2 regions of the Rothia sp. SD9660Na genome follow, and region 1 is predicted to be linked to the other one. Evidence: predicted binding sites of a transcription regulator. Region 1 holds the regulator's gene; the other holds the start of a gene.

Region 1 (7,574 bases):
TCTTTGGTCCAGCCGCGGGCAGCCAGTACGTCCCCGCGGACATCCAGCCCAACAGCGATAACATCGCCGTGCTCGGTGATGACCTTGCGGGTCCACTCGGGGTTTTCGAGGGCAGCGGTGCCGAGGTTAATGCGGGCGGGGTTAAGCGACAGGGCTCGTTCCAGGGATTCGTCGTCGCGGATACCGCCCGACATCTCAATCTTGATGGAAAGTTCCTGAGCTACCTCAGTCAGAATCTCGATGTTGTCGCCGCGGCCAAAGGCAGCGTCGAGATCGACCAGGTGCAGCCACTCAGCACCGGCATTCTGCCACTCTAGGGCAGCTTCAACGGGGGAACCGTAGTTGGTTTCCGATCCGGCTTCGCCCTGCACCAGGCGCACGGCCTGGCCGTTGGCTACATCGACCGCGGGCAACAGTTCGAGACGATCAGTCATTGTTCTCTCCTTGGGAGTAGGTCGGTAAAAATCTAGGTCTAGGGGGGCGGCGGGCTAGCTGTAGTTCATCACGACGTACAGGCCGTACCCGGCAAAGGCTAGGCCCACCAGCAGCAGCACCAGCTGAGCTACCCAGGTAATTTTTTGCTTGTAGAAGGAGTAGGCTCCGCCGATGAACATCATGCCTACGGTCATGAGCAGTAGCCCGGACGTTGTAGCTGACATACCCTACTTCGCCCCGTCTAAACGCCCGGTTACAGGCAGGGAATTGATCCAGTTCTTGAGCAGGCGGATGCCAGCCTCACCCGACTTTTCGGGGTGGAACTGGGTGGCAGCTAGGGGCCCGTTTTCGACCGCCGCGATAAAGTCACCGCCGTGGTGAGCCCAGGTAACCTGCGGCGGCAGCATGGCTTCGTTGTTCTGGTCGAAGGTCCATTCTTGCACCCCGTAGGAGTGCACAAAGTAGAAGCGTTCGTTCTCAATACCGGCAAAGAGCCTAGACCCTTCAGGTGCACGGACGGTATTCCACCCCATATGGGGCACAACCTCGGCTTTGAGCTTCTCAACGGTGCCAGGCCACTCGCCCAGGCCATGGGCTTCAACTCCGTGCTCAACGCCCTTGTCGAACATGACCTGCAGGCCTACGCAGATACCGAGCACGGGGCGTCCGCCCGCAACGCGCCTGCCAATCATGCGGATAGCATCTGCTTCTTTCAGGCCGTCCATGACGGCCTTGAAAGCGCCAACGCCAGGTACGACCAAGCCGTCTGCACCCAGCACGTCTGTCTCCTTGCGGGACAGCACCACGTGGGCGCCGGCTTCTTCAAGGGCGCGGACGGCTGAGCGCACGTTCCCTGCCCCGTAGTCAAGGACGGTGACGGTGGGCTTCTGCTGTAAAGTCTCGCTCATTAGAGGGCCCCCTTGGTGGAGGGGATGCCGGCGTGGCGGGGGTCGGGCTCTACTGCCTGACGCAGGGCGCGGGCGAGAGCCTTGAACTGGGCTTCAGCGATATGGTGGGGGTCGCGCCCGCCCAACAGGGTGATGTGCAGGCAGATACCGGCGTGATAGGCAAAAGCCTCAAAGACGTGGCGCACCATAGACCCGGTGAAGTGCCCACCAATGAGGTGGTATTCGAAGCCTTCGGGCTCGCCAGTGTGGACCAGGTAAGGGCGGCCAGAAATATCGACCACGGCAGAGGCAAGAGCTTCATCAAGGGGCACGGTGGCAGTACCGAAGCGGCGGATGCCTGCCTTATCGCCCAGGGCCTGACGGAGAACCTCACCGAGCACAATGCCGGTGTCTTCAACGGTGTGGTGCACATCGATGTGGGTATCGCCGGAGCATTTGATGGTCATATCAATCAGGGAGTGCTTAGACAGGGCGGTGAGCATGTGGTCATAGAAGGGAACGCCAGTGTCGATGTCTGAGACGCCGGTGCCGTCCAGGTTAATTTCGACGCTGACGGAGGACTCGCTGGTGGTGCGCTCCATCTGTGCGATGCGGGGGCCGATGCCAGTGGATGATTCGGTGGGAACTACCATGTCTGTCTCTTTTTCTGAAGGTTCTTGCCGGGGTGAGGATGGGTGCGGGGCGCTTACCGTTCGAAGGTCTGCACGTAGTCGGTGAGGTGGTCTAAGAAGGCGCTGGTCTCTGCTTCAGTACCGGCGGTAACGCGCAGGTAGCCGGGGATTCCGTTATCGCGCACCAGAACGCCGTGCTCCAGCAGGTAGGCCCAGGCGGCTTTTTCGTCTTTGAGACCGCCGAAGAATACAAAGTTGGAGTCTGAGACAGCGGGCTCTAGCCCTAAACCGGTCAGGTGCTCTACGATACGGTCGCGCTGGGCGCGGATGTCGTCGACGTTGGCCAGCAGCTGGGTGCGGTGGCGCAGGGCTGCAATAGCGGTTGCCTGGGTGACAGCTGAGAGGTGGTAGGGCAGGCGGACCAGGCGGACGGCATCCGCCACAGCAGGGGCAGCTGCAAAGTAGCCCAGGCGGGCACCAGCCAGAGCGAAAGCCTTGCTCATGGTGCGGCTCACCACCAGGTTAGGGCGACCGTGCAGCAGGGTGAGGGCGTTTTGGGTGCGGTGCTGAGCGAACTCGGCATAGGCCTCGTCGACCACGACGATACCGTTATAGGCGACAACGGCATCGTAGACAGCCTCAATGACATCTAGGCCCAGACCTGTGCCTGTGGGGTTGTTGGGTGAACAGAGGATGACAATCGAGGGCTTGTGTTGCTCAATTTGCTCAACCGCCGATGCTGCAGTCAGTGAGTAGTCGGCTGCGCGGGTACCGGCAATAAAGGCTGTGTTGGTGCCATCTGCCAGCAGGGGGTACATGGAGTAGGTGGGCACAAAGCTCATGACCGAACGGCCAGGCCCGCCGAAGACCTGCATAAGCTGCTGAAGAATCTCATTGGAGCCGTTGGCTGCCCAGATGTTCTCGGGAGTCAGACCGTGCCCCAGGTAGTCTGCTAGCTCCGCCCTGAGGGTATCGAACTCGCGGTCGGGGTAGCGGTTGAGGGTTGCGGCAGCCTCGGCCACATCGCGCTTAATGGCCTCGATGACTTCTTGCGGCATGGGGTGGGTGTTCTCGTTAACGTTGAGGGTTACCGGAACATCAATCATAGGTGCGCCGTACGGTGAACGGCCCCGCAAATCTTCGCGCAGGGGCAGGGTTTCGAGTGCTGTGGTAGTTTCGGTCACTCCCCTAGTGTAGCGACCTAGCCCCGTACGCTGCATTCTTGTTTCGCAGTCTGGCATAGGGCACCGCTCTTTTTCTTATTGTGACCGAGTGTAGACAGGTACCTCAAGAACCTGACCGGGAACCAGCTGTGCGCTGGTGAGGTCGTTAATCTGCATGATGCGATTGATGACGTCTCGATTGTCTTCACCGGGTGCCACATCTGCTGCGATGGTCCAGAGAGTATCGCCGTGCACAACGGTGACCGTTTGGCTAACCGGAACAACAGGTTCGACAGTGGCACTCTTAGCTTCGCCGGGTGCAAGGAAAGTCAAAGCACCGAGAACCACAAGAGCCACGAGAGTGAGTAGAGGCAGGCCCCTAAAAACCAGGCGCCCCCGGCGGGTCAGATGGATTTTCTGGCGCTCCTTCTTCGCACTCTGGGGTGGTTCTACTACTGCACTAGGTTGCTGCGCCGAGCCAGAAACAGCAGGGCGGGAAGGCAGATTCCGCAAGGAAGCTACAGGTTCAGGGCGAGCAGGCACAGGTGCCGCAAAACGAATACGGTACTGGGGTTGTCGCAGTGCCCCGGCTGATGCGGGTACCTGCGGGTGCTGGCGGACGGTAAAAGTAGCAGCCTGATCAAGGGGCTTCTTCAAAGAAGTACGAGCCATAAACTCGGGCAAGGCGATGGTGCTCATAAGTCTTTCTCCTGATTCACGCTCAAACATTCAACCAAAAGTCGAATCTTTGTTCTAAAATTTCTTCGTATCTATGTTCTATCAGAAAAATCGAACATAGTCGAGAAAAATTAGAACAAATGTTTGAATAACCTGTTTGCTTGGCATAGTCTTAGAAGACCACTTGATAGTGAACACCGGGTGGCTGACATTTTAAGAACCAACAGAGACGAGATACCGTGAGCGAACGAACTCCGCAGACTCCGGCAAGCCCGCCCCACAAGGGCTCTCGCCCCCTCACTGCCCGCCAGAAAAAAATTTTGAGCGCCATTTCAAGCGCTATTGATGAGTACGGCTACCCGCCGTCTATGCGTGAGATCGGCGACCTTGTAGGTCTCGCTTCACTCTCATCTGTTACCCACCAGCTCTCTCGCCTCGAAGAGATGGGCTATATTAGGCGCGATCCCAAGCGTCCTCGCGCTATTGAAGTTCTCACCGGCGAGACCTCCCCCGAAGAAGCAAAGCCTGAAACCAGCGTCATCGCCCTGCCGATTGTGCCCACCTTCGCGCAGACCGACGATAACCTCGCTACCGTTCCCCTGGTGGGCCGTATTGCTGCGGGCTCGCCCATTGCCGCTGAGCAGGCAATTGAAGACGTCATGACGCTCCCCCGCCAGCTCGTAGGTCAGGGCGACCTCTTTATGCTGCGCGTCAAGGGGGACTCCATGGTCGATGCTGCGATTTGCGATGGCGACTGGGTGGTAGTGCGTGCCCAGAACACCGCCCAGAACGGTGACATCGTCGCGGCTCTGCTCGACGACGAGGCCACAGTGAAGACCTTCCGCCAGCGCGATGGTCACACCTGGTTGCTGCCCCAGAACACCCAGTACGAGCCCATTCTGGGCGATAAAGCCACCATCATGGGTAAGGTCGTCTCCGTACTGCGCAGTCTCTAAGACCTAGCCTCTAACTAGTCGATTGACTGCTTGAGGCGCTCGAGCGCCCCCAGCACGACGTCCTTGCGGGTAGTAGTCCAGAAGGGCGGAAGGGACTTCACCAGGTAGGAGCCGTAGCGCTGAGTAGCGATGCGGGAGTCAAGGACGGCCACAACTCCCCTATCACCCACAGACCTCACTAGACGCCCTGCCCCCTGAGCCATACGGACCGCTGCGTGGTAGGCAGACACAGCCATAAAGCCATTGCCCCCGGCAGCTGCTACCGCCCGGGTACGGGCCTGCGACAGCGGATCATCAGGGCGGGGGAAGGGAATACGGTCCATCATGACCAGGCGGCAGGAATCCCCGGGTACATCCACGCCCTGCCAGAGGCTCATGGTGCCAAAAAGGCAAGAATCGGTATCGTCGGTGAACTCTTTAACCAGGGCACGCAAGGAAGACTCCCCCTGCAGAAGAATATTGAGGTCGGTTCGTTCCCGTACATACTCGGCAGCTAGTTCTGCCCCGCGTTTTGAGGAAAAGAGCCCCAGTGCACCGCCGCCCGAAGCCGTCACCAGTTCCACAATCCGGTCCAGCTGTTCCAACGAGACTCCCCGCCCGGGTTTGGGCAGGTCAGACGCCAGATAAAGAACTCCCTGCTTGGGGTAGTTGAAGGGTGAGCCCACGTCGATACCGTCCCAGCGCGGAGAGTCCTTACCCATCAGCCCCAGGGCACCAGCGGCGGCATCAAAACTTTCTCCCACTGTCAGTGTTGCGGAGGTGAGCACCACGGTACGGTTTTCGAAAAGACCCTCGCGCAGGTAACCAGCGACCGAGATAGGGGCGATATTCAAGGTGGCAGGGTCGTCATCGGCAGCAGCGACATAGCCCTTGCCAGGTTCCCAGGAACCGGTACGAGACACCCAAATCACCTGATACAGAGGGTCAGCGGTCAGCATTTTCTCGGAGGTTTCGTGTACTTCGGTCAGAGCCGCCCGGGCCATCTGACGTCCGGCGTCGCCGTCCTTGTCGCCACTCTTCGTATCGGTGAGGGCCTGACGCGCTGCATCACGCACGCGTTCCATGGCAGCGGCAACCCGGTCAGGCAAGCCCTTGGGCATCATCTCGGCGGGCACCCCGTTGAGAGAATCGTCAAGAGCGAGCGCTGCCTGTTCTAATGCCTTGTGGTCGGCGTCCGTATGCCGTTTGAGACTGCGGGCGACCTTGGTAATAGCGGCCGGCGAGAGTGCCCCGGTGACAGCGCCGGTGACGCGATCAGCCAGTTCGTGGGCCTCGTCGATGATGGCGATGTCGTGGTCGGGCAGCACCGCAGCGCCCTCAAAGGCATTAATCGCCAGCAAGGCGTGGTTGGTAATGACGATATCTGATTCAGTAGCCCTGGTTCGAGCCATCTCGCTGAAACACTCTTCAACCAGGGGGCATTTTTTGCCCAGGCATTCTGAGGCGGTGACGGCTACCTGCCGCCATGCCTTATCGCTCACGCCTGGCAGCAACTCGTCGCGGTCGCCGGTGTCGGTGGTCTGCGCCCATTCGCGAAGGCGCACAACCTCCTCCCCCAGTTTTCCGGCGGGGCCGGTGGAACCGGTAGCGGCATCCATATCGAAAAGGGCATCGCCGTCGTCCTCGGGGTAGCCGCCTTCGAGCTTATGCAGGCAGACGTAGTTGTTGCGGCCCTTGAGAATAGCGACGTCGGTTTCATGCTCGGGTTCATCGCCCAGGGATTCCAGCAGGCGCGGAATATCGCGGTTGACAATCTGCGATTGCAGGGCCAGCGTTGCGGTAGCTACCACGATAGGTTTTTCTGCTGTTTGGGCAGCATGAATGGCGGGTACTAAGTAGCCCAGGGACTTACCGGTACCGGTGCCAGCCTGCACCAGCAGGTGTTTTTCGGTGTCGAGAGCGCGGGCTACGTGGGCTGCCATGGTCCGCTGGCCGTCGCGCTTCTGGCCGCCGGAGCGCTCCACGACGGTGTCGAGGAGCTGTAGGACGGGCTTGGCTCCGGGCAGGGTCTCTAGCTCCTGCCCGGTGGGTGCGGTGACGTGTTCGTTCATGCGCGCTGAGTTTCAACCGCCCCTGAGGCGATAGCTTCGTCGATTTCAGGTTGCAGTACTTCAAGAAGGTCTTCTTCGAGCACGTACTCAGTAAGGTCAGAGGCAACTTCTTCGCGCACTAGTGCCTGAACGTAGGTGCCGTCTTGCACAAAGGCAGTGCGCAGAATCTCGGCGTCCCACTCGTGCAGACGGGATACCACGCCACCTGCTGAGAAGGGTACCAGCAGGTTGAGTTCAATGGAGGGGCGGGGAATGGTGTCCGCAATCTTCTGCTGTAGCTCCTCAATTCCCTCACCGGTACGGGCTGAGACCACAACGTGGTTGGGTTCTTTCTGCCGCAGGCGCTCAATGACGAAGGGGTCAGCCGCATCTGCCTTGTTGAGCACGATGATTTCAGGGATGTTCTGGGCATCAACCTCGGTGATCACCTGGCGGACAGAATGGACCTGCCCCTCGGGGTCGGGGTGGGAGACATCCACAACGTGAACGATCACATCAGCGTCGGCAACTTCCTCAAGGGTGGAGCGGAAGGCCTCCACCAGCTGGGTGGGCAGGGCGCGCACAAAGCCGACGGTGTCAGAGAGGGTGTAGCCCACGCCGTCCGGAGTCTGGGCCTTACGCACGGTGGGGTCCAGGGTCGCGAAGAGGGCGTTTTCAACCAGCACGCCGGCGTCGGTGAGGCGGTTGAGCAGGGAGGACTTACCGGCGTTGGTATAACCGGCAATCGCAACGGACGGCACCCGGTTACGCTTGCGGTTCAGACGCTTGGTCT
Region 2 (7,574 bases), 390 kb from region 1:
CCGCCTTCGGGGCCCATGTCAATGAGCCAGTCGGCGCTCTTGATGACATCGAGGTTGTGCTCGATGGTAATGACGGTGTTGCCCTTATCAACCAGGCCCTGCACCACCCCAAGAAGCTTGCGGATATCTTCAAAGTGCAGGCCGGTGGTGGGCTCATCGAGCACGTAGATGGAACGGCCGTTAGAGCGCTTTTGCAGTTCGGTAGCCAGCTTGACGCGCTGGGCTTCACCGCCGGAGAGGGTGGTCGCTGACTGGCCCAGACGCACGTATCCGAGGCCCACGTCCACCAGGGTGTCGAGATAGCGCGAAATCTTGGTGAAGGCGGCGAAGAATTCGGCGGCTTCAGAGACCGGCATTTCAAGGACGTCGGCAATAGTCTTGCCCTTGTAGTGCACTTCGAGGGTCTCGCGGTTGTAGCGCTTGCCCTTGCAGACCTCACAGGGCACGTAGACATCGGGCAGGAAGTTCATCTCAATCTTGAGGGTGCCGTCGCCCGAGCAGGCTTCGCAGCGTCCGCCCTTGACGTTGAAGGAGAAACGACCGGGCTGGTAGCCGCGCATCTTGGCTTCGGTGGTTTCTGCAAAGAGCTTGCGGATGTGGTCAAAGACGCCGGTGTAGGTCGCCGGGTTTGAACGCGGGGTGCGGCCGATGGGTGACTGGTCCACGTGGATAATCTTGTCGAGGTGTTCCAGGCCGGTAATGGTCTTGTGACGGCCCGGCACCTGCTTGGCCCCGTTGAGCTTATTTGCCAGAGAGGTGTAGAGAATATCGTTGACCAGGGTGGACTTGCCCGAACCGGAGACGCCGGTGACAGCGGTGAGTACGCCCAGGGGGAACTCAACGTCCACGTTCTTGAGGTTGTTTTCGCGGGCCCCAATGACCTTGATGGTGCGCTTGGGGTCAACCGGACGGCGGGTGGCAGGCACCGTGATAGCGCGGCGTCCGGCCATGTAGTCACCGGTCACGGAGTTTTTATTCTCAAGGAGCTCGGCGAAGGTACCCGAGTGCACAATCTGCCCGCCGTGCTCGCCAGCGCCGGGGCCAACGTCTACGATCCAGTCGGCTTCCTTCATGGTGTCTTCGTCGTGTTCCACCACGATCAGGGTGTTGCCCATGTCGCGCAGCTTGGTGAGGGTTTCAATCAGGCGGCGGTTATCGCGCTGGTGCAGGCCGATGGAGGGCTCGTCCAGCACGTAGAGCACGCCCACCAGGCCGGAGCCAATCTGGGTTGCCAGGCGAATACGCTGGGCCTCACCGCCCGAGAGGGTACCCGCCGAGCGAGCCAGGTTCAGGTAGTCCAGGCCCACATCGAGCAGGAACTGCAGACGGGCATCAATTTCTTTGAGCACCAGCTCAGCAATCTTAGCCTCGCGCTCACTCAGGGTCAGCGAGCGCATGAAGGTGAGGGCTTCGCGCATAGGCATGTCGGTGACGTCGGCAATCGACTTGCCGCCGACGGTGACGGCCAGGATGGTGGGGTTGAGGCGGGCGCCGTTGCAGGAGGTGCAGGCGACCTTGCGCATGTACTGTTCGTAGCGGTCTTTTGACCAGTCTGATTCGGTTTCTTCGTACTTGCGTTTGATGTAGGCGCTGGCGCCCTCGAAGCCGGAGGTGTAGCGGCGTTCGCGGCCGAAGCGGTTTTTGTAGGCGACGGTGACCTTGTAGTCTTTGCCGTTCAGGATAGCTTTTTTGACCTTGGCGGGAAGGTCTTTGAAGGGGGTGGCAAGGTCGAAGTCGAGTTCGTCGGCAAGACCGGCGAGCAGGCGCAGCCAGTATTCGCTGGTGGCCTTGCCGGTGGCCCAGGGGGCGACGGCGCCCTCGGCCAGGGAGAGGTCGGGGTTGGGCACGATTAGGTCGGTGTCTACTTCAAGGGTGGAGCCGATGCCATCGCAGGCGGCGCAAGCGCCGAAGGGTGAGTTGAAGGAGAAGGCACGGGGCTCTACCTCGGTGACGGCTAGGGGGTGGCCGTTGGGGCAGGCTAAGTTTTCGCTGAAGGAGCGGGTGCGGCCTGGTGCGTCGACGTCCTCGTCCACGAAGTCGATGAGAACCTTGCCGTCGGCGAGCCCCAGCGCGGTTTCGACGGAGTCGGTCAGGCGCTGGTGGACGCTCTCCTTGGTGGCGATGCGGTCAACGACGACCTCGATGGTGTGCTTGTACTGCTTTTCGAGTTTGGGCGGGTCGGTGAGCTGGATGACCTCGCCGTCCACGCGGGCACGGGCGTAGCCGGCGGTGGAGAGTTCTTTGAAGAGGTCGACGAACTCGCCCTTGCGGGCTGAGACAACGGGGGCGAGCACCTGCAGGCGGGTTTTCTCGGGGTAGTCCATGAGGGTGTCAACGATTTGCTGAGGGGACTGCTTGGAGATTTCCTCGCCGCATTCGGGGCAGTGGGGGTGGCCCACGCGCGCCCAGAGCAGGCGCATGTAGTCGTAGATTTCGGTGATGGTGCCGACGGTTGAGCGCGGGTTCTTGGAGGTAGATTTCTGGTCGATGGAGACGGCCGGTGAAAGGCCCTCGATGAAGTCTACGTCGGGTTTGTCGACCTGGCCCAGGAACATGCGGGCGTAGGAGGAGAGGGATTCGACGTAGCGGCGCTGGCCTTCTGCGAAGATGGTGTCGAAGGCCAGGGAGGATTTGCCGGAGCCGGAGAGGCCGGTGAAGACGACCATGGCGTCGCGGGGGATGTCGAGGTCGACGTTTTTGAGGTTGTTTTCGCGGGCGCCCTGCACACGGATATGGGTGAGGTCGTTGCCGGTGGGTTGTGTGGCTGAGCCTGCCATGAGTCACCTATCTAAGAGAATGTTTCGAAGATATATTCTATAAGGTTTGCGTGAGCGATGAAAGCGCCTAGCCCCTCCCGGTTTGTACCACATCCTGCTCATTCTGAGGGCTTAAAACGGGCAGGGCGTGGTACAAAGGCGGGGTGAGTGCCTAGAATGGGGCCATGAGTGACCTAACCAATACCCTGATTTTTGAGTCCAACGCCCTGACCGTGCGATCCATTGCGGTATCGGAGATGGAAAACAACGTCTACCTGCTGACCCACCGGGCAAGCGGTGGGCAGGTGCTGATTGATGCCGCGGACGACTTTCCCGCCATCAACACCTTCGCCCAGCAGACTGCCGCCGCCGACTCCCCTGCTGCCCACGACCGGCACGACCAGGCGGGGGCTGGCGTCCGCGCCCTGGTAACCACCCATTCCCACTGGGACCACATCCGAGCCCTGCCCGAGGCTGTTGAAGCCTGGGACCCGGCAACCTACTGCGGCGCCCCCGACGCTGAAGCTATCGCTAAGCAGGAAGGCATAGAGGTTGAAGAACACCTGGTGGGCGGCGAGCGCCTGACCTTAGCCGGCATTGAGCTTGAGGTGATTGCTCTGCGCGGGCATACCCCGGGTTCAATTGCCCTGGCCCTGCGGGTTCCTGGTGATGAAGGTGCGGACGCCGGTGAGCGGGTTCTGCTGTTCACCGGGGATTCGCTCTTCCCTGGCGGGGTGGGCAAGACCAACTCTCCCCAGGACTTTGAGCAGCTCTTTGCCGATGTGTCTGAGCGCATCTTCGGCTGCTTTGACGATAACACCCTGGTGCTACCGGGTCACGGGGATTCCACTACCTTGGGCAAGGAACGCCCCCACTTGCCGGAGTGGAAGGAGCGGGGCTGGTAAGAGCCCCCTCTGGCAAGCCCGGTGGTGCCGTAATACAGAAGCTATACCTTGTCGCCCACCGGTCTACTTGTTAACATGAACCTTACAACTGGTTTGGGGTGCCCCTACTGCCGATTCTTTACTGGCGGACAGGGGCTGAGAACACACCCACTGAACCTGCTCTAGTTAGAACTAGCGAAGGGAAACCCATGCAGGAGCATGCCCATATTTCTGCGCGCCTCGATGCGCCCTCTGACTCAAGCACCGCCGTCCTTGCAGCAATCACAGCGATGCGAGATACCACGCCTTTGGTGCAGTGCCTGACCAACACTGTGGTCAGTAACATTACCGCCAACGCCCTGCTGGCGGCGGGTGCTGCCCCGGCTATGTGCGATACGCCGGCTGAGTCCTACGATTTTGCTCAGATTGCTACCGGCGTGCTGGTCAACGGTGGCACCCCCAGCGCCGAACAATACGAGGGAATGCGACAGGCCATTGCCGGAGCCAAGGACGCGGGAACCCCCTGGGTGCTGGACCCCGTTGCAGCTGGCGCGCTCACAGCCCGCACCGACTTCTACAGGGAGGTAATGCAGCTCTCCCCCGCCGTGATTCGAGGCAACGCCTCAGAGATTGGGGTATTAGCCGGTAGCGGTCGGGGCGGACGCGGGGTAGATGCAACCGATAAGGCCGAGGATGTACTCGCCGCAGCCCGCGTGCTCAGTCAGCAGACCGGTGCCACGGTTGCTATCAGCGGGGTGGTTGATTACATTGTCGCCGGCGACCGGGTAACGGCAGTAGAAGGCGGGCACCCCACCATGGCGCAGGTGATTGGAACCGGTTGCTTCTTAGGAGCCCTGGTCGCTGCCTATGCCGGGGCAGCGCTGGCAGCAGGTCTAGACCGCCACGATGCTGTGGTTGCCGCTCACGCCCATACGGCTGCTGCCGGTTCAGTTGCCGGTAGTCTTTATGCCACTAAGCCCGGCTCCTTCGCGGTCGCCTGGCTCGATGCCCTGGCCGAGCTGAGTGCTGAGCAGATTCTTGGGCGGGTCAGCCTGCGGGAGCTGAAAGCAGGTGGGCAGGCATGACTGTATCCCCTACCGAGCGTGCATCCGTTGACTGGTCGCTCTACCTGGTCACAGACCCGTCCTTTCAGCCTGCCGAGCACCTGACCAACCACGTTCTGCGGGCCATCGAGGGCGGGGTCAGCGTGGTGCAGCTTCGCGATAAGCAGGCCAGTGACGAGCAGCTTGAAGTTCAGGCCCGGGCTCTGGCCCGCGCCGTGGGCGGACGGGTGCCAATTTTCGTCAACGACCGGGTGCAGCTTGCTCTCTCGTTGGACCTGCACCTGCATATTGGGCAGTCCGATATGCCCTATGTTCAGGCCCGCCAGCTCCTGCCGGATCATTTGATGATTGGCCTGTCGATTGAGAACCGCGACCAGCTAGAGAGCTGTATCGCAGAGTGCACAGCGACCGGGGTTCGGCTCCCCGATGTGGTGGGCCTGGGCCCGCTGGTTGAAACACCCACCAAGCCCGATGCGGCACCAGCTCTGGGGATTGCGGGTATCACCGCGCTAGCCCAACGGGCGGCAGAGGCGGGCATCGCGAGCGTAGCCATCGGCGGCATCCAGCTTGATAACGCGGCCGAACTTACTGCCACCGGGGTCAACGGAATCTGCGTGGTCTCTGCCCTCATGGGGGCATCTGAGCCGGAGCTAACCGCTGCTCGGTTACGCGGGCTTTTTACAGCAAAGGGCTACCAAAGTTCCCGCTCCGTCCCCAATATTCTGTCTATCGCAGGCACCGACCCCAGCGGTGGGGCAGGTGCTTCAGCTGACCTCAAATCCATTGCGGCAGCAGGCGGCTACGGCATGAGTGCTATCACCGCCCTGGTCGCCCAAAATACCCTGGGGGTCCGGGCCATTGAGATTCCGCCCACCGACTTTTTACGGGCCCAGCTTGATGCGGTGAGTGACGATGTGCGTATCGACGCCGTAAAAATTGGCATGCTGGGGTCGGTAGACCTCATCGATACGGTGACCACCTGGCTCGACGATAACCCCCAGCAGGTTGTGGTCCTTGACCCGGTGATGATTGCTACCAGCGGCGACCGGCTTTTAGAACCTGCCGCAGAAGAGGCCCTGCGCAGCTTTTCCCGCCGTGCTACTGTGCTTACCCCCAATACCCCGGAACTTGCGATTCTAGCCCAGGAGCAGCCACCGGCCACCTGGGATGAGGCCTGCCAGATGGCCCAGCGGGTTGCTACCCGGTACGGGGCAGCCGTGATCGTCAAGAGTGGCCACCTGACCGGCTCCGAGGCAGGGAACGCGGTGGTCACAGCTGACGGGGTACAGGCGGTCTTTAGTAGGCAGCGCCTTGCGACCGCTAACACGCACGGCACGGGCTGTTCCCTATCGTCCGCGCTGGCCACCCGCCTGGGGGCGGGTGACAGCCTCGAGGAGGCCCTCTCCTGGGTCATCGCCTGGCTGCACGGGGCTATCGCCACCAGCGGCCGCTTACAGGTGGGAGCCGGTCACGGCCCGGTTAACCACTTCTGGAACCTCTGGGCTGGCTCGGCGGCTGCCGATGCCACCCCGATTCCCCTGGGTGCTTTTGCGGACGCCGCCGCCCCGGCTCCCCTGATTCCGGCAGCTGGCCCACACACGGCTACCCTCTGGGAAATGACCGGCGGCCTCTGGGAGCGCATCACGGCCCTGCCCTTCATCCGCCAGCTAGCCGATGGAACGCTGCCGGCCGAGGATTTCACTTTCTACCAGGATCAAGATGCCCTCTACCTGCGGGAATACTCACGGGCCCTGGCCCTCTTGAGCGCCAAGGCTCCCACCTCCGAGCAGCAGGTTTTCTGGGCGCGCGGGGCAGCAGAATGCATCACGGTAGAGTCCCTACTCCACGGGAGCTGGCTGGGCTCTGACTACGTTTCGGCAGGCCCGTCCCCGGTCACACGAGCCTACACCGACTTCCTGACAGCCTCAGCCGGCGTGCAGGACTACGCTATCGCTGCCGCGGCCGTACTCCCCTGCTACTGGCTCTATGCAGAAATCGGTGAGCTTCTCGCCGCCTCCAACACGCCCGATCACCCCTACACCGCCTGGTTAAGCATGTACGGGTCAGCAGATTTTAGGGCCTCGGTCGAGCAGGCCCTCAGCTACGTGGAGGCAGCTCTCGAAGATGCCCCACCGCGCGTCCGCTCCCTCGCGGCACAGGCCTACCAGCAGGCGTCCACCCATGAACTGCATTTCTTCGACCAGGCTCACCGCCGCACCCTTTCTGTTTGACAGCCCCAAGCCAGGGGCGGATGATGTCTATGAGCCCTGTCATAGTCCAAGCCCTAACTCAAGCACGACAGTGCCAGGGGCAGGCAGGGATACGAACCGACAGAAAGAAGTGAGATGACCGCCCAAGCAAACCCTGGAGCCCATCAGCAAGCCCTCGATGCCTTTAAAGACATCGTTGGTGCTGAGCATGTGCTCACCGCAGAGCACGCAACAGCCCCCTTCAGTAAGGGCTACCGCTTTGGCGGCGGGCCTCTCTTTGCGGTGCTGCGCCCCACAACCCTCGTGCAGATGTGGAAGGCTCTACAGGTTTGCGTCGATCACAACTTTATGGTGATCCCCCAGGCCTCCAACACCGGTCTAACCGGCGGGTCTGGCCCGGGCTTCCAGGACTACGACCGACCCATCGTACTCATCTCAACCCACCTGATTAACCAGGTGCACCTGATTAACGATGCCCGTGAGGCTATATCCCTGGCCGGCGCTACCCTGACCCACTTGACTGAAGAACTCGCCCCGCACAACCGCGAGCCGCACTCAGTTATCGGGTCCACCTCCATCGGTGCTTCGGTCATCGGCGGCATCGCCAACAATTCCGGTGGTAGCCAGATCCGTAAAGGTCCGGCCTTCACCCGCGAAGCT

The links. Region 1 encodes LexA, which represses DNA repair genes until DNA is damaged. Its sites were predicted from a motif close to TCGAACANNTGTTCGA; they were not measured.
Region 2: uvrA (excinuclease ABC subunit UvrA) is a predicted target of LexA. The motif match lies at 2,802-2,817, and genes of this name have one in related genera.

The regions. Positions count from the first base shown of each region.
Region 1 is NZ_CP125946.1:1,717,035-1,724,608, forward strand. It holds gene priA (bifunctional 1-(5-phosphoribosyl)-5-((5-phosphoribosylamino)methylideneamino)imidazole-4-carboxamide isomerase/phosphoribosylanthranilate isomerase PriA) at 1-434, opposite strand, end outside; gene QM007_RS08110 (CG2302 family histidine operon protein) at 489-659, opposite strand; gene hisH (imidazole glycerol phosphate synthase subunit HisH) at 663-1,343, opposite strand; gene hisB (imidazoleglycerol-phosphate dehydratase HisB) at 1,343-1,975, opposite strand; gene QM007_RS08125 (histidinol-phosphate transaminase) at 2,029-3,138, opposite strand; gene QM007_RS08130 (LysM peptidoglycan-binding domain-containing protein) at 3,214-3,816, opposite strand; gene lexA (transcriptional repressor LexA) at 4,035-4,751, shown strand; gene QM007_RS08140 (ATP-dependent DNA helicase) at 4,766-6,802, opposite strand; gene hflX (GTPase HflX) at 6,799-7,574, opposite strand, start outside.
Region 2 is NZ_CP125946.1:1,330,653-1,338,226, forward strand. It holds gene uvrA (excinuclease ABC subunit UvrA) at 1-2,777, opposite strand, end outside; gene QM007_RS06480 (MBL fold metallo-hydrolase) at 2,942-3,661, shown strand; TPP riboswitch at 3,746-3,861, shown strand; gene thiM (hydroxyethylthiazole kinase) at 3,850-4,725, shown strand; gene QM007_RS06490 (bifunctional hydroxymethylpyrimidine kinase/phosphomethylpyrimidine kinase) at 4,722-6,935, shown strand; gene dld (D-lactate dehydrogenase) at 7,050-7,574, shown strand, end outside.